DNA from 3 places in the Variovorax restrictus genome. Region 1 is predicted to be linked to each of the others. Evidence: predicted binding sites of a transcription regulator. Region 1 holds the regulator's gene; each other region holds the start of a gene.

Evidence for each region. Region 1 encodes FNR, which switches genes on or off when oxygen is low (the NO sensors DNR and NnrR bind a similar motif). Its sites were predicted from a motif close to TTGATNNNNATCAA; they were not measured.
Region 2: the regulator FNR is predicted to act here: its motif matches at 2,022-2,035, upstream of ACSFA0_RS08455 (MBL fold metallo-hydrolase RNA specificity domain-containing protein).
Region 3: the regulator FNR is predicted to act here: its motif matches at 2,936-2,949, upstream of ACSFA0_RS09825 (DASS family sodium-coupled anion symporter).

The regions. Positions count from the first base shown of each region.
Region 1 is NZ_JBPJZH010000001.1:2,978,313-2,983,873, forward strand. It holds gene ACSFA0_RS14070 (sulfite exporter TauE/SafE family protein) at 313-1,128, shown strand; gene ACSFA0_RS14075 (sulfite exporter TauE/SafE family protein) at 1,265-1,978, opposite strand; gene hemN (oxygen-independent coproporphyrinogen III oxidase) at 2,130-3,503, opposite strand; gene fnr (fumarate/nitrate reduction transcriptional regulator Fnr) at 3,732-4,448, shown strand; gene ACSFA0_RS14090 (hypothetical protein) at 4,429-4,680, opposite strand; gene ACSFA0_RS14095 (FixH family protein) at 4,691-4,981, opposite strand; gene ccoG (cytochrome c oxidase accessory protein CcoG) at 5,000-5,561, opposite strand, start outside.
Region 2 is NZ_JBPJZH010000001.1:1,785,028-1,790,588, forward strand. It holds gene ACSFA0_RS08445 (phosphoketolase family protein) at 1-1,017, shown strand, start outside; gene ACSFA0_RS08450 (L,D-transpeptidase family protein) at 1,062-1,868, opposite strand; gene ACSFA0_RS08455 (MBL fold metallo-hydrolase RNA specificity domain-containing protein) at 2,086-3,438, shown strand; gene ACSFA0_RS08460 (thymidine phosphorylase family protein) at 3,453-4,964, shown strand; gene ACSFA0_RS08465 (cation-translocating P-type ATPase) at 4,961-5,561, shown strand, end outside.
Region 3 is NZ_JBPJZH010000001.1:2,072,184-2,077,744, reverse strand. It holds gene ACSFA0_RS09830 (cation:proton antiporter domain-containing protein) at 1-1,194, opposite strand, end outside; gene ACSFA0_RS09825 (DASS family sodium-coupled anion symporter) at 1,334-2,842, opposite strand; gene phbB (acetoacetyl-CoA reductase) at 3,013-3,750, opposite strand; gene ACSFA0_RS09815 (ABC transporter ATP-binding protein) at 3,884-4,903, shown strand; gene ACSFA0_RS09810 (ABC transporter substrate-binding protein) at 4,945-5,561, shown strand, end outside.

The DNA of each region.
Region 1 (5,561 bases):
TGTCAACGCGAACCCGCACATCGCGTGGCCCATTCGCCTACACACCCGACACGATGCGTGCGTAGAATCGATCAGGTCTGCAGTGCGTGTCGGGCTTAATATTTCCTTGTTCCAATGCTCTCCGGAGCCGGGCTTGGTACATCGCTAGACGGGCGTGATCATCTCGCGTCAGATGAACCCGAAGTCTTGCTGCCCTCGCCCACCTGAACCCTGGTTCAGGATGCGGGTCCGGCACACCCCACTGCAGACACCTTCTTCACCGCCCGACGGCCCCTTGCAGGGGCCGTTGTCTTTTCTGCCGAAAGTTGTCGTATGCCGCTCGAACCTCTGTTGATCGCCGAACTCGCCGTGCTGGGCATCGGCACCGGCTTCCTCGCTGGCCTGCTGGGCATCGGCGGCGGCATGCTGATGGTGCCCTTCATCACGATCATCATGGGCCAGCGCGGCGTGCCCGCCGATCTGGCCGTGAAGATGGCGATCGCGACCTCGATGGCCACGATCATCTTCACCTCGATCTCCAGCGTGCGCGCCCACCACAAGCGCGGCGCGGTGCGCTGGGACATCGTCAAGCGGCTGTCGCCCGGCATCGTCATCGGCAGTCTGATCGGCAGCCTCGGCGTCTTCGCGCTGCTCAAGGGCACGGCGCTGGCCATCTTCTTCGCGCTCTTCGTCGGCTTCTCGGCCACGCAGATGTTCCTCGACAAGAAGCCCAAGCCCACGCGCCAGATGCCCGGCACCGCGGGCCAGCTCGGCGCGGGCGGCGTGATCGGCTTCATCTCGGGCCTGGTCGGCGCGGGCGGCGGCTTCATCAGCGTGCCCTTCATGACCTGGTGCAACGTCGCGATCCACAACGCGGTGGCGACCAGCGCCGCGCTCGGCTTCCCGATCGCCGTGGCCAACGTCGCGGGCTACATCGTGAGCGGCCAGAACGTGCAGGGCCTGCCGGCCGGTTCCTTCGGCTACATCTGGCTGCCGGCGCTGGTCGTGATCGCGGCCTGCAGCGTCTTCACCGCGCCGCTGGGCGCCAAGGCGGCACACAGCCTGCCGGTGAAGAAGCTCAAGCGGGTGTTCGCGAGCATCCTTTATGTGCTGGCGGCGTACATGCTGTGGAAGGGCCTGGCGGGCTGAGCGCGCCCCATTCGCGGGCGCAGGCCACCCGCGCCTATGAAACCGGCGCAGCCAGACCGCAGAACCGGCTTTGCCGGGCTGCCGGTATCGCCCCCTTGAGGGGGAAGCGCCGCAGGCGCGTCGGGGGTGAGTCCAGTCACGCGCACCAGATCGCGATCTGCCGGCTCAGGTCGTGCCACACGGCCTGCAGCGCCACGGCGGCGAGCAAGGCGCCGGCAATGCGCGTGCCCCATTCGCGCCGCACGGGGCCGATGCCGGCACGCAGGCGCTGCCACAGCCAGGGCGCCAGCAGCAGCCACAGGCCGCTGCCCAGCGCGAAGGTGGCCATGATGGCGGCGCCTTCCAGCGGCCCGTTGCCGAGCGCGGCGAGCATGAGCGCCGAGTACAGCAGCCCGCAGGGCATGCCGACCCAGAGCGCACCGGTGGCAAGAACACGCCACGACGAGCCCGCGAGCGGCTTCAGGCCGCGGGCCAGCCATCGGCCCAGGCCGTGCGTCCACAGCGGCTGCCGGCCCGACACAGCCAGCACGATCCCCCACGCGAAGACGAAGACATGCATCAGCAGCCAGAGCGGCCGCAGTGCGGCGACCTGCTCGCTGGCGAAGGCCAGGCTTTGGACGGCCGTGGCGGCGATGGCCCCACCCAGCGCATAGCCGGCCGCGCGGCCCGCATTGAAGGCCAGTGCGGCCGGCACGGTCGGCGTCGCCGGCGTCAGCGCCGCCACCCCGCCACCGGCCGGCGGCCGCACGATGCGGATCACGCCAGCGCACGCCGCGCCGCACATGGCGACGCAGTGCGGGCCACCGGCCAGGCCCATCAGCAGTGCGGTTCCGAGCAAGGCGGTCTGCATCGATTGCCTCAAGTCTCCATCACGCGGCCGTATAGCCCGCGAAGGGTGAAACCGATGCAGCCCAATATCAGGGATACCGCGGAACCGGCTTCGCCGGGCCGCTGGTATCGCCCCCTTGAGGGGGAGGCGCCGCAGGCGCTTCGGGGGTGATTCATATGATTCTCGAGAACCGCGTGCGGTTGCGGTCGGCCTGCAGGTAGCGGTCGAACACCATCGCGATGGCGCGCACAAAGAACCAGCCGGTCGGCGTCACGTCGACCGCGTGCTCGCCCAAGGTCACCAGGCCCTGCGCGGCCAGCGGTTCGAGCGCTTCCAGCTCGGCGGCGAAATGCCGACGGAAATCGACCAGGTGGGCCAATGCGATCGACTCGAAGTTCACCTGGCCCTGGCACATCAGCGCCATGATCACCGCGCGCCGCAGCACGTCGTCGCGCGACAGCGCCAGACCGCGCACGACCGGCAGACGGCCCTGGTCGAGCAGGTCGTAGTACTCCTCCAGCATCTTCGCGTTCTGGCTGTAGGTGGCGCCAACGCGGCCGATGGCCGACACGCCCAGCGCCACCAGGTCACAGTCGGGCTGCGTGCTGTAGCCCTGGAAGTTGCGGTGCAGCCGGCCCTGCCGCTTGGCGATCGCGAGCGCGTCGGTCGGCAGCGCGAAATGGTCCATGCCGATGTAGACGTAGCCCGCCGCGGTGAGCGCGGCGATCGAGCGCGACAGCATGTCGACCTTGGTCGCCGCGTCGGGCAACTCGGCCGCTTCGATGCGGCGCTGCGGCTTGAAGCGCTCCGGCAGATGGGCATAGGCATAGAGCGCGATGCGGTCGGGCAGCAGTTCGCAGATCTGCGCCAGGGTGCGGTCGAAGGACGCAGCCGTCTGCTTGGGCAGGCCATAGATCAGGTCGACGTTGACCGACGCGAAGCCGATGCGCCGCGCCGCGGCCATCAGGTCGAACACCTGCGCCGCAGGCTGGATGCGGTGCACCGCCTTCTGCACGGCGGGGTCGAAGTCCTGCACGCCGAAGCTCAGGCGGTTGAAGCCCATCGCCGCCAGCGTCTCGAGCCGGCTCGCGTCGATGGTGCGCGGATCGATCTCGATTGAATACTCGCCGTCGGGCGCCAGCACGAAGGCGCTGCGCAGGATGTCCATCAGCCGCGCGAGGCTGGCGTCGTCGAGGAAGGTTGGCGTGCCGCCGCCCAGATGCAGCTGGCTCACCAGCGCGCCGCGCCCGAGCTGCGCCACCTGCAGGTCGACCTCGCGCGCCAGGTAGCGCAGGTACTCGTCGGCGCGCTCGTGGTGCTTGGTGACGATCTTGTTGCAGGCGCAGAAGTAGCACAGCGAGTCGCAGAACGGCACGTGCACATAGAGCGACAGCGGCAGCGCACGGGCGCTGGTGCCCGTGCGGCGCTGGCGCAGCGCCTGCGCGTAGTCGTCGCAGCCGAAAGCCTCGACGAAGCGGTCCGCCGTCGGGTACGAGGTGTAGCGCGGGCCGGCGACGTCGAAGCGCTTCAGGGTCGCCGGCGTCATCACGGGTGCAGCAGAGGCGGCAACCCGCTGCAGACGGGTCGGTGCGGCGGATTCGGTCAGGAGGGTGGATGGCATGGTGGTTGGAGCGCTCAGGGCTCGTCGACTGTGCCGCCAACCGGGCCCGTCTTCATTGACGCCCGTCAAGCCTGCGCACCCACCGCTCGCGAACAATGCCCTCAAACCACCGAAGCGTCGGCAGCGCACTCCCCGCCTGCCCCGCCCGCACCCATGACCCCCGAAACCATCAAAGTCGCCTGTTCCAACTGCAACCTGCGCGAGTTGTGCATGCCGATCGGCCTGCAGCCCGCCGACCTGAAGCGCATCGACGAGATCGTTGCCACGCGCCGCAAGGTGAAGCGGCGCGAAACGCTGTTCCACAACGGCGAGCGCTTCACCTCGCTCTACGCCATCCGCACCGGCGTCTTCAAGACCCGCGTGACATCGGAAGACGGCCGCGACCAGGTCACCGGCTTCCAGATGGCCGGGGAGATCATCGGCCTGGACGGCATCGTGAACGACCACCACACCTGCGACGCGGTCGCGCTCGAAGACGCCGAGGTCTGCGTCATGCCCTTCGACCGCATCGAGGAGCTGTCGCGCGAGGTGACGGCTCTGCAGCGGCATGTGCACCAGATCATGAGCCGCGAGATCGTGCGTGAGCACGGCGTGATGCTGCTGCTGGGCAGCATGCGCGCCGAAGAGCGCCTGGCCGCATTCCTGCTGAACCTGGTGCAGCGCCTGCATGCGCGCGGCTTCTCGCAGTCGGAGCTGGTGCTGCGCATGACCCGCGAAGAGATCGGCAGCTACCTCGGGCTCAAGCTCGAGACGGTGAGCCGGACGCTGTCGAAGTTCGTCGAAGACGGCATCGTCGCAGTGCAGCAGCGCCACGTGCGCATCGTCGACGCCGACAAACTGCGCCGGCTGGTCAACGCTCCGGCGTGTTGACCTCGCGCCGCGACATCGCGAGCAGCGCGGTCAGCGCGCTCGAGCCCATCGCCAAGATCCAGAAGACGAAGAAGCTCGCGGTGTAGAGCCCCTGGCGCGACAGCGGCAGCGGCTCGCCGCGCCAGTGCACGTCGCTCGGGTCGACCATGGCGAACACCAGCATCTCGACGACGCTGGCCAGAAGGAACGACGGCCAGAGAATCCAGGCCAGACGGCGAATGCGGCGTTTCATCGCGTTCGGCTCACCGCTTGGGGAGCGGTACGTCTTCGCTCGGCGTGGCCGCATGGTTGCGGCCGGTCTGCGCGGGCATCAGCTTCTTGTCGGCCAGCGTCTTGTTGATCTCGAGGCCCTGGCGGTAGTAGTCGGCCGCGATGACCGGGTCCGGTGTGCGGATGGCCAGCCACAGCGTGGCGAAGCCGGCCACCACGACGATGGCCGGGCCGGCGATCACCATCCACACGTACGGGAACTTCCACCACGGCTCGGCCGCGTCGTCCGTGCCGTCGGGCGTCTTCGATGCAAGGGCATTCATGGGTTGTCTCCTGGGGGTTCAGCGCGGAACGAGAAAGATGGCTTTCTCCGACACATGGGCGCCGCCGTCGGCGGCCCGCACGTCGAAGTAGACCGGGTGCGAGCCCACGGGCGCGGCACCGTAGGGCAGCTGCAGTCGCACGGCGACCCAGCGTGACTCCGCGGGCTGCACCTCGACCGTGTCGCCGGCCACCACCGAGAGACCATCGAGGCCGCTGGTGGTGATCTGGTAGCGCTGCGGTCGCTCGGTCGCGTTCATGACCTGCAGGCGATAGACGTTCTCCAGCATGCCGCCCTCGACGATGCGGGCGAGCGAGGCGCGGTCGCGCACCACGTCGACCTTCAGTGGCGTGCGCGTCACCAGGCTCGCGAGCAGGCCGATGCACAGTGCGGCGAGCACGCTGCCGTAGATGAGCACGCGCGGACGGAACACCCGCGCGAGCACCTGGCGTGCCGACCAGCCCGCGGCCAGGCCGTTCTGCGTGGCATAGCGGATCAGCCCGGGCGGGTAGTCCATCTTGTCCATCACCGTGTTGCACGCGTCCACGCACAGGCCGCAGCCGATGCATTCGTACTGCAGC
Region 2 (5,561 bases), 1.2 Mb from region 1:
ATCGCGCCGAACGGCCGCGTGATGGAGGTCCTGAGCGAGCACCTGTGCCAGGGCTGGCTCGAGGGGTATCTGCTCACCGGGCGCCATGGCCTGTTCACCTGCTACGAGGCGTTCATCCCCATCATCGACTCGATGTTCAACCAGCATGCGAAGTGGCTGAAGGTGGCGGCCGGCGTGCCGTGGCGCCGGCCCATCGCGTCGCTGAACTACCTGCTCACCAGCCACGTCTGGCAGCAGGACCACAACGGCTTCAGCCATCAGGACCCGGGCTTCATCGACCATGTCGCCAGCAAGAAGGCCTCGGTCGCGCGCATCTACCTGCCGCCCGACGCGAACACGCTGCTGTCGGTGATGGACCACTGCCTGCGCAGCCGCGATCTGGTGAACGTGATCGTTGTCGGCAAGCAGCCCGCGGCGCAGTGGCTGGACATGGCCGCCGCCGAGCGGCACTGCAGCGACGGCCTGGGCATCTGGCGATGGGCGAGCAGCGACGCCGGCGAGACCCCCGACGTGGTGATGGCGTGCGCGGGGGACGTGCCGACGCTGGAGACGCTGGCGGCCGTGGACCTGCTGCGCGAACTCCTGCCGGCACTGCGGGTGCGCGTGGTCAATGTGGTCGACCTGATGGCCCTGCAGCCGCCCTCGGCCCATCCTCACGGGATCTCGGACGCCGACTTCGATTCGATCTTCACCCGCGACAGCCCCGTCGTCTTCGCCTTCCACGGCTACCCGTGGGTGGTCCACCGCCTTGTCTACCGCCGCGCGGGGCACGCCAATTTTCATGTGCATGGCTACCAGGAAGAGGGCTCGACCACCACGCCCTTCGACATGACGGTGCTCAACCGCCTGGACCGCTTCCACCTGGCCGCCGATGCAATCGACCAGGTGCCGCGCCTGCGCGACGCGGCCGGCCATGTCCGGCAGATCCTGCGCGATCGCCTGCTCATGCATCGTGCGTGGATCGAGGCGCACGGCGAGGACATGCCGGAGATCCTGAACTGGCGCTGGGGCGGCTGAGAGGCTGCGCCCGCGGGCCGCGTCGCGTCAGCGGCCGTGCCCCGTCACGGGGACGCTTGACCTGGCGGCGCCGGCGACCAGGGCGGGCGCCCGGTGCGCTCGGTCTCGACGACGATGACCCAGCGTCCCGCATCCGCCAGGGGCATGCGGTCGGGCGCGAGCACCCACGAGGCAGCGCCCTCGGTCACGTTCAGGTAGTCCGCATCGAGCACGCCGAAGCGGTCGAGCAGCCGGTTGAGGCTGGCGGGGATCCGGATGCATCCCTTGGATTGCGGGCTGCCCAACCGTGGCTCCAGCCGGTCGGGGTCGGTCGCATGCATCTGCAGGCGCATCGTGCTGATGCCGCCCGCGCCCCAGAGTCGCCGCGCCTGCTGCCAACCGAGATCGAACACGCGCAGCCCCTTGGCGCCATAGCCGCGGATGCCGTTCGAATTGCGCGTTCCCTCCGCGCGGAAGTCCGGATTGGCGGTGCTGTGCTCGAACACGCCGAGGGGCGTCTCGAAATGGTCGAAGGCGCCGCCGCGCCCGGTCGAGACCGGCGAGGCGCCCACCAGCCATGCCGGAAAGCCCGGCGACAGCCAGTAGAGGAAGAGGGCCTGCACGTGCGGGCTGCGGTCGATCACGACCACGTATTCCGCCGAGCTCAGCGAGATGCCCGCCGCCGCCAGGGCGCCACGCGCGAGTTCGCCGTAGCGAAGCGCCTCGTCGGCCGGCAGTTCCAGGCGGCGATCCACCTCGTTGCGGTAGCTCTGGCTCAACGCGGCCGGGTCCGCCAGGGTGCCGGCGGCGGCCGCGCACAGCGCGCCGAGCAGCAGCGCCGCCCTAAGGAAAAGCAGGCGACGGCAGCCCATCAGGCGGGGCGGCGATCGATCGTCCGACGGGTGGGGTGATGCGGGGTCATGCGGCCTCCTGGGGCAAAGCCCATCATCGCCAGCGGCGCGGCAGGGCGGGTTGATCCAGCGCAATGCATTTTCCGCAGGTGGCGCCATGCACCGCAGCGTGCGTTGACGCCGGTCAAGCCGTCGATCGCCCGCCGTGGGAAGCTGGCCTTCTTGCGAAGGACACGCGATGCAGATCGATTTTTTTGGCGGCACCGGGACCGTCACCGGCTCCAAGTACCTGCTGACGCACGAGGGCCGCCGGCTGCTGGTCGACTGCGGCCTGTTCCAGGGTCTTAAGCAATTGCGCCTGCGGAACTGGGAGCCTCTGCCCTTCGACCCGGCGTCGGTCGACGCGGTGCTGCTCACCCACGCACACATGGACCACAGCGGCTTCCTGCCGCGCTTCATGACGCTGGGCTTCCGGGGGGCGGTGTATGCCACGGCCGCCACGCGCGACCTGTGCGGGCTGCTGCTGCCCGATTCCGGCCGCCTGCAGGAAGAAGAGGCCGAGTTCGCCAACCGGCACGGCCACAGCAAGCACGCCCCGGCGCTGCCGCTCTACACGGAGGACGACGCGCGCGCCGCGCTCAAGCGCTTCGAGGTCGTGGCCTTCGACGAGGGATGGTCGCCCTGGCCCGGGTGGACGGTGCGCCTGCGACGCGCGGGCCACATCCTGGGCGCCGCGAGCGTGCATGTCGCGTGGCCGGGCAGCAGCATCCTGTTCTCGGGCGACCTCGGCCGCAGCGACGACCTCGTCATGCGCGCGCCTCAGGCGCCCGAGCCGGCCGACTATGTCGTGATCGAGTCGACCTACGGCAACCGGCTGCACCCCGAGGTCGACACGCTGCGGGCGCTGGCCGAGGTGGTCAACCGCACGGCCGCGCGCGGCGGCATGCTCGTGATCCCGGCCTTCGCCGTGGGGCGGGCACAGACGATGCTGCACGCCTTGCACCTGCTCAAGCAGGCGCGGCGCATTCCCGACATGCCGGTGTTCCTCAACAGCCCGATGGCCGCCGACGCGACGCGCATCTACCGTCGGCATCTCGACGAGCACCGGTTGAGCGCTGAGCAGTGTGCCGCGATGAGCCACGAGGCGACCATCGTCAACACCGTGGCCGAGTCGAAGCGGCTGAATGCGCTGAAGTACCCGTCGATCATCGTGTCGGCCAGCGGCATGGCCACCGGCGGCCGGGTGCTGCATCACCTCAAGGCCTACGCGCCGGACGCACGCAACACCATCCTCTTCGCCGGCTTCCAGGCCGCCGGCACCCGCGGCGCGGCACTGGTCGGCGGCGCCGACGCGGTGAAGATCCATGGCGAGTACGTGCCGGTGCGCGCCGAGGTCGCCAACCTCGACACCCTGTCGGCCCACGCCGACCGTGCCCAGCTGCTGGCCTGGATCGGCCAGCTGCAGGCGCCGCGGCGGGTGTTCGTCACCCACGGCGAACCGGTGGCGGCCGATGCCCTGCGGCTGGCCATCGCCGAGCGCCACGGCTGGACGGTGGGCGTGCCCGACTACCGCGACAGCGTCGTGCTCTGAACGGGCACCGGACCATGGCCGTGGCCTTCGACCGCCTGCCCGCGCGCCGCGCGGGCATCGACACCTATCAGCAGCCGGTGGCCTACCTGCGCGCCGACAGCGCCGTCTGTCTGGCCGAGGGCTTCGAGGCCCAGGCCCAGATCGAGCTGATCGTGCGCGGCCGGCATGTGCTGGCGATCCTGCATCACGTCCGCAGCGACTGGCTGCGGCGCGACGAGATCGCGCTGTCGGAGGCGGCCTGGGCGATGCTCGGTGCGGCCGAGGGCGAGGACGTGGAGGTGCGGCATCCGCCACAACTGGCGTCGCTGGCGTACCTGCGCGGCAAGGTGCACGGCATCCGCTTCGACGACGTGGCGCTGCACGCGCTGATGGCGGACGTGAGCCAGGGCCGCGTGTCGGACATCCACCTGGCGTCCTTCGTGACCGTCTGCGCCGGCGGCGGGCTGGACCTGACGGAGACGGTGGCGCTGACCCGCGCCATGGTCGACGTGGGCGAGCGCATCGACTGGGGCGTCGCGCCCGTCATGGACAAGCACTGCATCGGCGGGCTGCCCGGCAACCGCACCACCTTGCTGGTGGTGCCCATCGTCGCGGCCTGCGGCGCGGTGATGCCCAAGACCTCGTCGCGCGCGATCACGTCCGCGGCCGGCACGGCCGATGCGATGGAAACGCTCGCGCCCATCGGCCTGGACGTGGCGGCGATGCGCCGCGTCGTCGAGCGCGAGGGCGGCTGCATCGTCGGTGGCTCGGCCGCCCGCATCAGTCCGGCCGACGACATGCTGATCCGCGTCGAGCGGCCGCTCAACCTCGACAGCGAAGGCCTGCTGGTGGCATCGATCCTGTCGAAGAAGGTGGGGGCCGGGGCGCAGCGCGTGTTGATCGACCTGCCGGTCGGCCCGCAGACCAAGGTGCGCACGGCGGCGGCGGCCGAGGCGCTGTCGCGCAGCCTGGTGGCCGTCGGGGCCGAGTTCGGGCTGCAGGTTCGCACCGTGCTGAGCGACGGCTTCCAGCCGGTCGGCCGCGGCATCGGCCCGGCGCTCGAGGCGCTCGATGTGATGGCCGTGCTGGAGCGTCGGCCCGATGCGCCGGCGGACCTGCGCGAACGGGCGCTGGTGCTGGCCGGTCTGTTGCTCGAGATGGCCGGCAAGGCCGCGCCGGGTGCCGGCCTGGTGCTGGCGCGCAGCGTGCTGGACGATGGTCGGGCGCTGGCCAAGTTCATCGCCATCTGCGAGGCACAGGGCGGATTGCGGGTGCCGCCGCGCGCCGCGCATACCCAGGTGCTGTGCGCCCCGGTGACGGGGCAGGCGACGGCCATCGACACGCGCCTGGTCGCGCGCGCCGCCAAGCTCGCCGGCGCGCCGCGCGACCCGTCGGCCGGTGCCGTGATGCACGTGCGACTGGGCGAGCGCCTGGTGGCCGGCCAGCCGCTCTTCACGCTGCACGCCGGCAGCGTGGGGGCGTTGCAGTACGCGCTGGGCTTCCTGCGGGCGCAGCCGCCGGTGGTGCATCTCGCGGTGGAGCCATGAGGCGCCACCACGGCACGCCGACGCTGTCCGGCGCATCGTCGGCCGGGCCCGCGCTCGCGCCCGTGGCGGACCCGGGCCCGGGCGGCTGGACCGATGCGCAGGCGGCCGAACGCCTGCGGCTCGACGGGCCGAATGTGCTGCCCGCGGTCGGTCGTCGCGGGCTGCTGCGCATCGCCTGGGGCGCGTTCACCCAGCCGATGTTCCTGCTGCTGCTGGTCACGGCGGGCGTCTACGCGCTGCTCGGAAGCCTGGGCGATGCGGCCCTGCTGCTGGCGTCGGTGGTGCTCGTCGGGGCGCTGTCGATCTACCAGGAACAACGTGCCGAACGCGCGTTGCAGGCCCTCAAGGCCTTGTCGAGCCCGCGCTGCACCGTCGTGCGCGGCGGGCAACTGGTGCGCATCGCCAGCCAGGACCTGGTCCGCGGCGACCGGATGCTGGTGGGCGAGGGCGATCGGCTGGCCGCCGACGCGCGTCTGTTGCAGGCCCACGGCGTCGAGGTCGACGAGTCGCAACTCACCGGCGAGTCGGTGCCGGTGGCCAAGCGCGAGGCGGGAGAAGGCGGCGAGGGCGCCGACACGCGGCTGCATGCCGGCAGCC
Region 3 (5,561 bases), 910 kb from region 1:
GGCATGCAACCACTTCTGCAGCGGTGCGATGAGGCTGAACCACAGCGGATTGGTCGCGATGGAGATGAGCGCACCGGCCAAGATCAGGCTCTGGCCCTCCGCGGGCAACAGCTTCAGCGACACGCCGAGGCCCACCAGGATGAAGGAGAACTCGCCGATCTGCGCCAGGCTGGCGCTCACCGTGAGCGCCGTGTTCAGCGGGTAGCGGAAGGCCAGCACCAGCAGGCAGGCGGCGATCGACTTGCCCACCACGATGACCATCACCACCGCCAGCACCTGCAGCGGCCGGTCGATCAGCACGGCAGGGTTGAAGAGCATGCCGACCGACACGAAGAACAGCACCGCGAAAGCGTCGCGCAACGGCAATGATTCCTCGGCCGCGCGCTGACTGAATTCGGATTCACGCATCACCATGCCGGCGAAGAACGCCCCCAGCGCGAACGACACACCGAACAGCGCCGCGGACGCGAAGGCGATGCTGACGGCCGCGGCCACCACGCACAGCGTGAAGAGCTCACGTGAGTTGGTGCGCGCGACCTGCCAGAGCATCCACGGGAAGGCACGTCGACCGACCACCAGCATCAACACCACGAAGCCGCCGACCTGCAGCAGCGTGACGCCCAGCGTGGTCCAGATCTCGCTGGCGTCGGCGCCATCGGCCGAGCCGCCCAGCGTGCTGGCCAGGGGTGGCAGCAGCACGAGTACCAGCACCATGGCCAGGTCCTCGACGACCAGCCAGCCGACGGCGATACGCCCGGTGTAGGAGTCGAGCAGGCCCAGGCTTTCCAGCGCGCGCAGCAGCACCACCGTGCTGGCCACCGACAGCGCCAGCCCGAACACCAACGCCGCGCCCAGCGACCAGTCCCACCAGAGCGCCAGCGAGCCGCCCATCAGCGTGGCCACGGCGATTTGCACCAGCGCACCCGGGACGGCGATCTTTCGCACGGCCAGCAGGTCGTCGAGCGAGAAATGCAGGCCGACGCCGAACATCAACAGCATCACGCCGATCTCCGCGAGCTGCGCGGCGATCTCGGCATCGGCCACGAAGCCGGGCGTGAATGGGCCGATGATCACGCCTGCGAGCAGGTAACCGACCAGCGCCGGCAGCCGCACGCGCACCGCCAGAAAGCCGAGCACCAGCGCGAGCCCGAGGCCGGCCGCGATGGTGTTGATCAGGGAAACGCTGTGGGGCATCCGGACGGGCGCTGGGTTGAAAGAGGTGCAACTCCGGGGGTCCTGGCGCCGAAGGCGGCGGCAAGAGGCTGCCACGACTTTAGCGTCCATCGCGACGGCGCCCACCGCGCCGTCGTAAAGCCCCGTCGCCCGGCTTCGCTCACCAGAAGCCCAGCACCTTCCACCAGGTCGTGCCGACGACGGCGAAGACGAGCAGCTCGACCACGCACATCACGAACCCCACGCGCCACCACAGGCCCATCGTGACATAGCCGCTGCCGAAGATGATCGGCGACGTGCCGGTGGCGTAGTGCGTCAGGGTCATCATGATGGAGGAGCCGGCCGTCATCATGAGCATGAAGGGCACGACGTAGGCGGCCGGGATCAGCTGCGCACCGACCGCGAGGAACGCGAGCATCATCGCGCTGATGTGCGCCGTGGTGCTGGCGAACAGGTAGTGCGAGAACACGAACATCAGCACCAGGATCACGGCGATCGGCGGCCAGCCCATGCCGCTGGTGACGATGGCGGCCTTCATGCCTTCGGAGAACCAGGCGATCACGCCGACCTTGTTCAGCTGCTCGGCCAGCATCACCAGCGCGCCGAACCAGATCAGGGTGTCCCACGCGCTCTTTTCGGACAGCACGTCGTCCCAGTCGATGGTCCCCGTGATGATCAGCACGAACAGGCCGACGAAGGCGACCACCGTGGGGTCGAGCGTGAAGGCGGGGCCGAACAGCATCGCGGGGACGTTCGCCCACAGCACCAGCAGCAGGCCGAAGGTACCCAGCATGACTTTCTCGCTGGGCGTGAGCGGCCCCATCGTCGTGAGCTCGGCGCGCGCGTAGTCCACGGCGTCCGGCGTGGCCTTCAGCGCCGGCGGCGACAGCAGGTAGATCACCAGCGGCATCACGAGCAGGCAGACCAGGCCGGGCAGCAGCATGCACAGCGCCCAGGTCGTCCACGACAGGTGAAAGCTCTGGTTCGTGGCCCGGGCGACGTAGTCCACCACCAGCGGGTTGGGCGCCGTCGCCGTGAGGAACATGGCCGAGGTGATCGGGTTGGCGTGGTAGTTGACCAGCGCCAGGTAGGTGCCCACCTTGCCCTGCGTGCCCTTGGCCGGGTCCGAGTCGAAGGCGGTGGCGATGGACTTCATGATCGGGTGCACGATGCCGCCGCCGCGCGCCGTATTGCTCGGCGTGAAGGGCGCCAGGATCAGCTCGCAGAGGGTCAGGCCGTAGCCGATACCGATCGTGCGCTTGCCCAGCAGCGCGATGAAGATCAAACCGATGCGGTTGCCCAGGCCGGTCTTTTTCAGCCCGCGCGAGATCAGGATGGCGACCACGATCAGCCAGATCAGCGGGCTGGAAAAGCTGCCCAGCGCATCGGTGATCGCTCCCTTGGAGGAATTCGAGGTGACCTGCGTCAGCGAGACGATCACGATGGCCATCATCGCCATGACGCTGATCGGCATGACCTTGAGGATGATCGCCACGATGGTGGTCAGGAAGATCGCCACCAGCCGCCAGGCATCGGGCGTGAGGCCCTCGGGGCGCGGGATCAGCAGCAGGGTCAGCAGGACAGCCGTGGCGATCAGCGCAGGCACCAGTTTGAAGGGCACGGCTTCGTTGAAATAGCGCAGGGCCGCCTTGAGACGGGTGTAGATCATTCGGTTCTTTCGGGAGTGCCGCCGGGCAAGCCACGTGCGGCGCTCCGTGTCGCCAGCGAATGGGGCAATCTAGGCGCGATCGCGCGCCGACGGTTGACCGTCGTCAAGTCCCGTCCTTCGCCCAAAAGAAAACCCGCCGAAGCGGGTTGCCGAGCGGCGTGCGAGCGCGCTCAGTGCATGTGCAGGCCGCCGTTGACCGAGAAGTCGGCACCGGTCGAATAACCACCTTCGTCGGTGGCCAGCCAGGAGATGATCGAGGCGATTTCGCTCGGCTTGCCCAGGCGCTTGACCGGGATGGTGGCGATGATCTTGTCCAGCACTTCCTGGCGGATCGCGTTGACCATGTCGGTGCCGATGTAACCCGGGCTCACGGTGTTGACCGTCACGCCCTTGTTGGCCATTTCCTGCGCCAGCGCCATGGTGAAGCCGTGCATGCCCGCCTTGGCAGCGGAGTAGTTGGTCTGGCCGGCCTGGCCCTTGGCGCCGTTGACCGAGCTGATGTTGATGATGCGGCCCCAGCCCTTTTCCACCATGTCGGCCACCACCTGCTTGGTGACATTGAACATGCTGTTGAGATTGGTCTCGATCACCGCGCTCCAGTCTTCGGGCGTCATCTTGAGGAACATGCGGTCGCGCGTGATGCCGGCGTTGTTGACCAGCACGTCAATGCTGCCGTGCTCGGACTTGGCCTTGCTGAAGGCGTCGACCGTGGAATTCCAGTCGCCGACATTGCCGACGGAGGCGTGGAACTCGTACCCCTGCGCCTTCTGTTCGGCCAGCCACTTGCCGAAGTCCCGCGTCGGGCCGCAACCGGCGATGACCGTGAAGCCATCCTTGTGGAGACGTTGGCAGATGGCGGTTCCGATTCCTCCCATGCCACCGGTGACGTAGGCGACTTTCTTGCTCATGAGTGTTCCTTGGATTGGTACGAGGCCTGGACAGGCCGAATCACTGTAGCGAAGTTTCTCACGGCCTCCGGCCCAGGAAAACACTGACCCCGATGAGCAACACAACTGTCACATCTCGTTCCTACACTGCGGCATGTCTTCGATTGCCCTGAACGGGGTCGCCAAATCATGGGGCGACAGCACTGCCCTGCACGCCGTTAACCTCCAGATCGCTTCCGGGTCCTTTTGCGTGCTTCTCGGGCCTTCGGGCTGCGGAAAATCCACCACGCTGCGCATCATCGCGGGACTGGAGACCGCCACGCAAGGCCAGGTGCAGATCGATGACCGAGACGTGACAGACCTGCCACCGGCGCAGCGCGGGATCGCGATGGTGTTCCAGAACTATGCCCTGTTCCCGCACCTGAGCGTGGCCAACAACATCACGTTCGGCCTGTCGGTCCGCAAGGTGCCGGCCGCCGAAAGCGCCGAGCGGCTGCGCAACGCCGCCGCCCTGCTCGGCCTCACCGCCCTGCTCGACCGCAAACCCGGCCAGCTTTCCGGCGGCCAGCAGCAGCGCGTCGCACTTGGGCGCGCGCTGGTGGCACAGGCCAAGGTCTGCCTGATGGACGAGCCGCTGTCCAACCTCGACGCCCAGTTGCGCCAGGACATGCGCCGTGAACTGCGCGAGCTGCAGCAGAAGCTCGGTCTCACCGTCGTCTACGTCACGCACGACCAGACCGAGGCGATGAGCATGGCCGACCAGGTCGTTCTGCTGAACCAGGGGCGCGTCGAGCAGGCCGGCACGCCGCGCGCGCTGTATGCGCGACCAGCCACCACCTTCGCGGCGCGCTTTATCGGCACGCCGCCGATGAACCTGGTCGCACTCGACGCCGACGGCCGCATCGCGGGCAGCGAGGTCGCGTCCGGCGTGCAGGCCACGCAACTGGGCGTGCGCCCCGAAGCCATCACGCTCGCCGCCGACGGCATCCCCGCCGTGGTGCAGAGCGTCGAATACCTGGGCGCCGACCTGGTGCTGCGCTGCGCCGTGGGCAGCGAGGTGCTGCTGGTGCGCGCTGCCGGCGGGCACGTCGCCACGCCGGGCGAGCGCGTGCACCTGCGCTGGGCGCCCGACGAGGCCCACGGCTTCGACGCTGGTGGCCGGCGCATTCAGTGATCCAAGAACACCCATTTTTCATCCGAGGAGAGAGTTCCACCATGCGACGCAACACCTTCGTCCAGACGCTGGCCGCCACCGCCCTGCTCACCGGCCTTGCCGGTTTTGCGCAGGCGCAGGCGCCGGTCGACTTGCAGTTCTATTACCCGGTCGCCGTGGGCGGCCCGATCGCCAAGACCATCGACGGCTTCGCCGAGGGCTTCATGAAGGAGAACCCCGGCATCAAGGTCACGCCGATCTACGCCGGCACCTACCAGGAGACCATCGTCAAGGCGCTCACCGCGCACAAGTCGGGCACGCCGCCGGTCACCTCGGTGCTGCTGTCGACCGACATGTTCACGTTGATCGACGAAGACGCCATCGTGCCCTTCGACGACTTCGCCAGAACGCCGGAAGACAAGGCGTGGATGGCCAGTTTCTACAAGGCCTTCATGGCCAACAGCCAGACCGGCGGCAAGACCTGGGGCATTCCGTTCCAGCGCTCGACAGTCGTCATGTACTGGAACAAGGAGCTTTTCAAGGAAGCCGGCCTCGACCCGAACAAGGCGCCGACCACCTGGGCCGAACTGAAGGACGCCGCCACCAAGCTGACCAAGAAGGACGCGAGCGGCAAGACCACGCAGTACGGCGTGCAGATCCCGTCAAGCGGCTTCCCGTA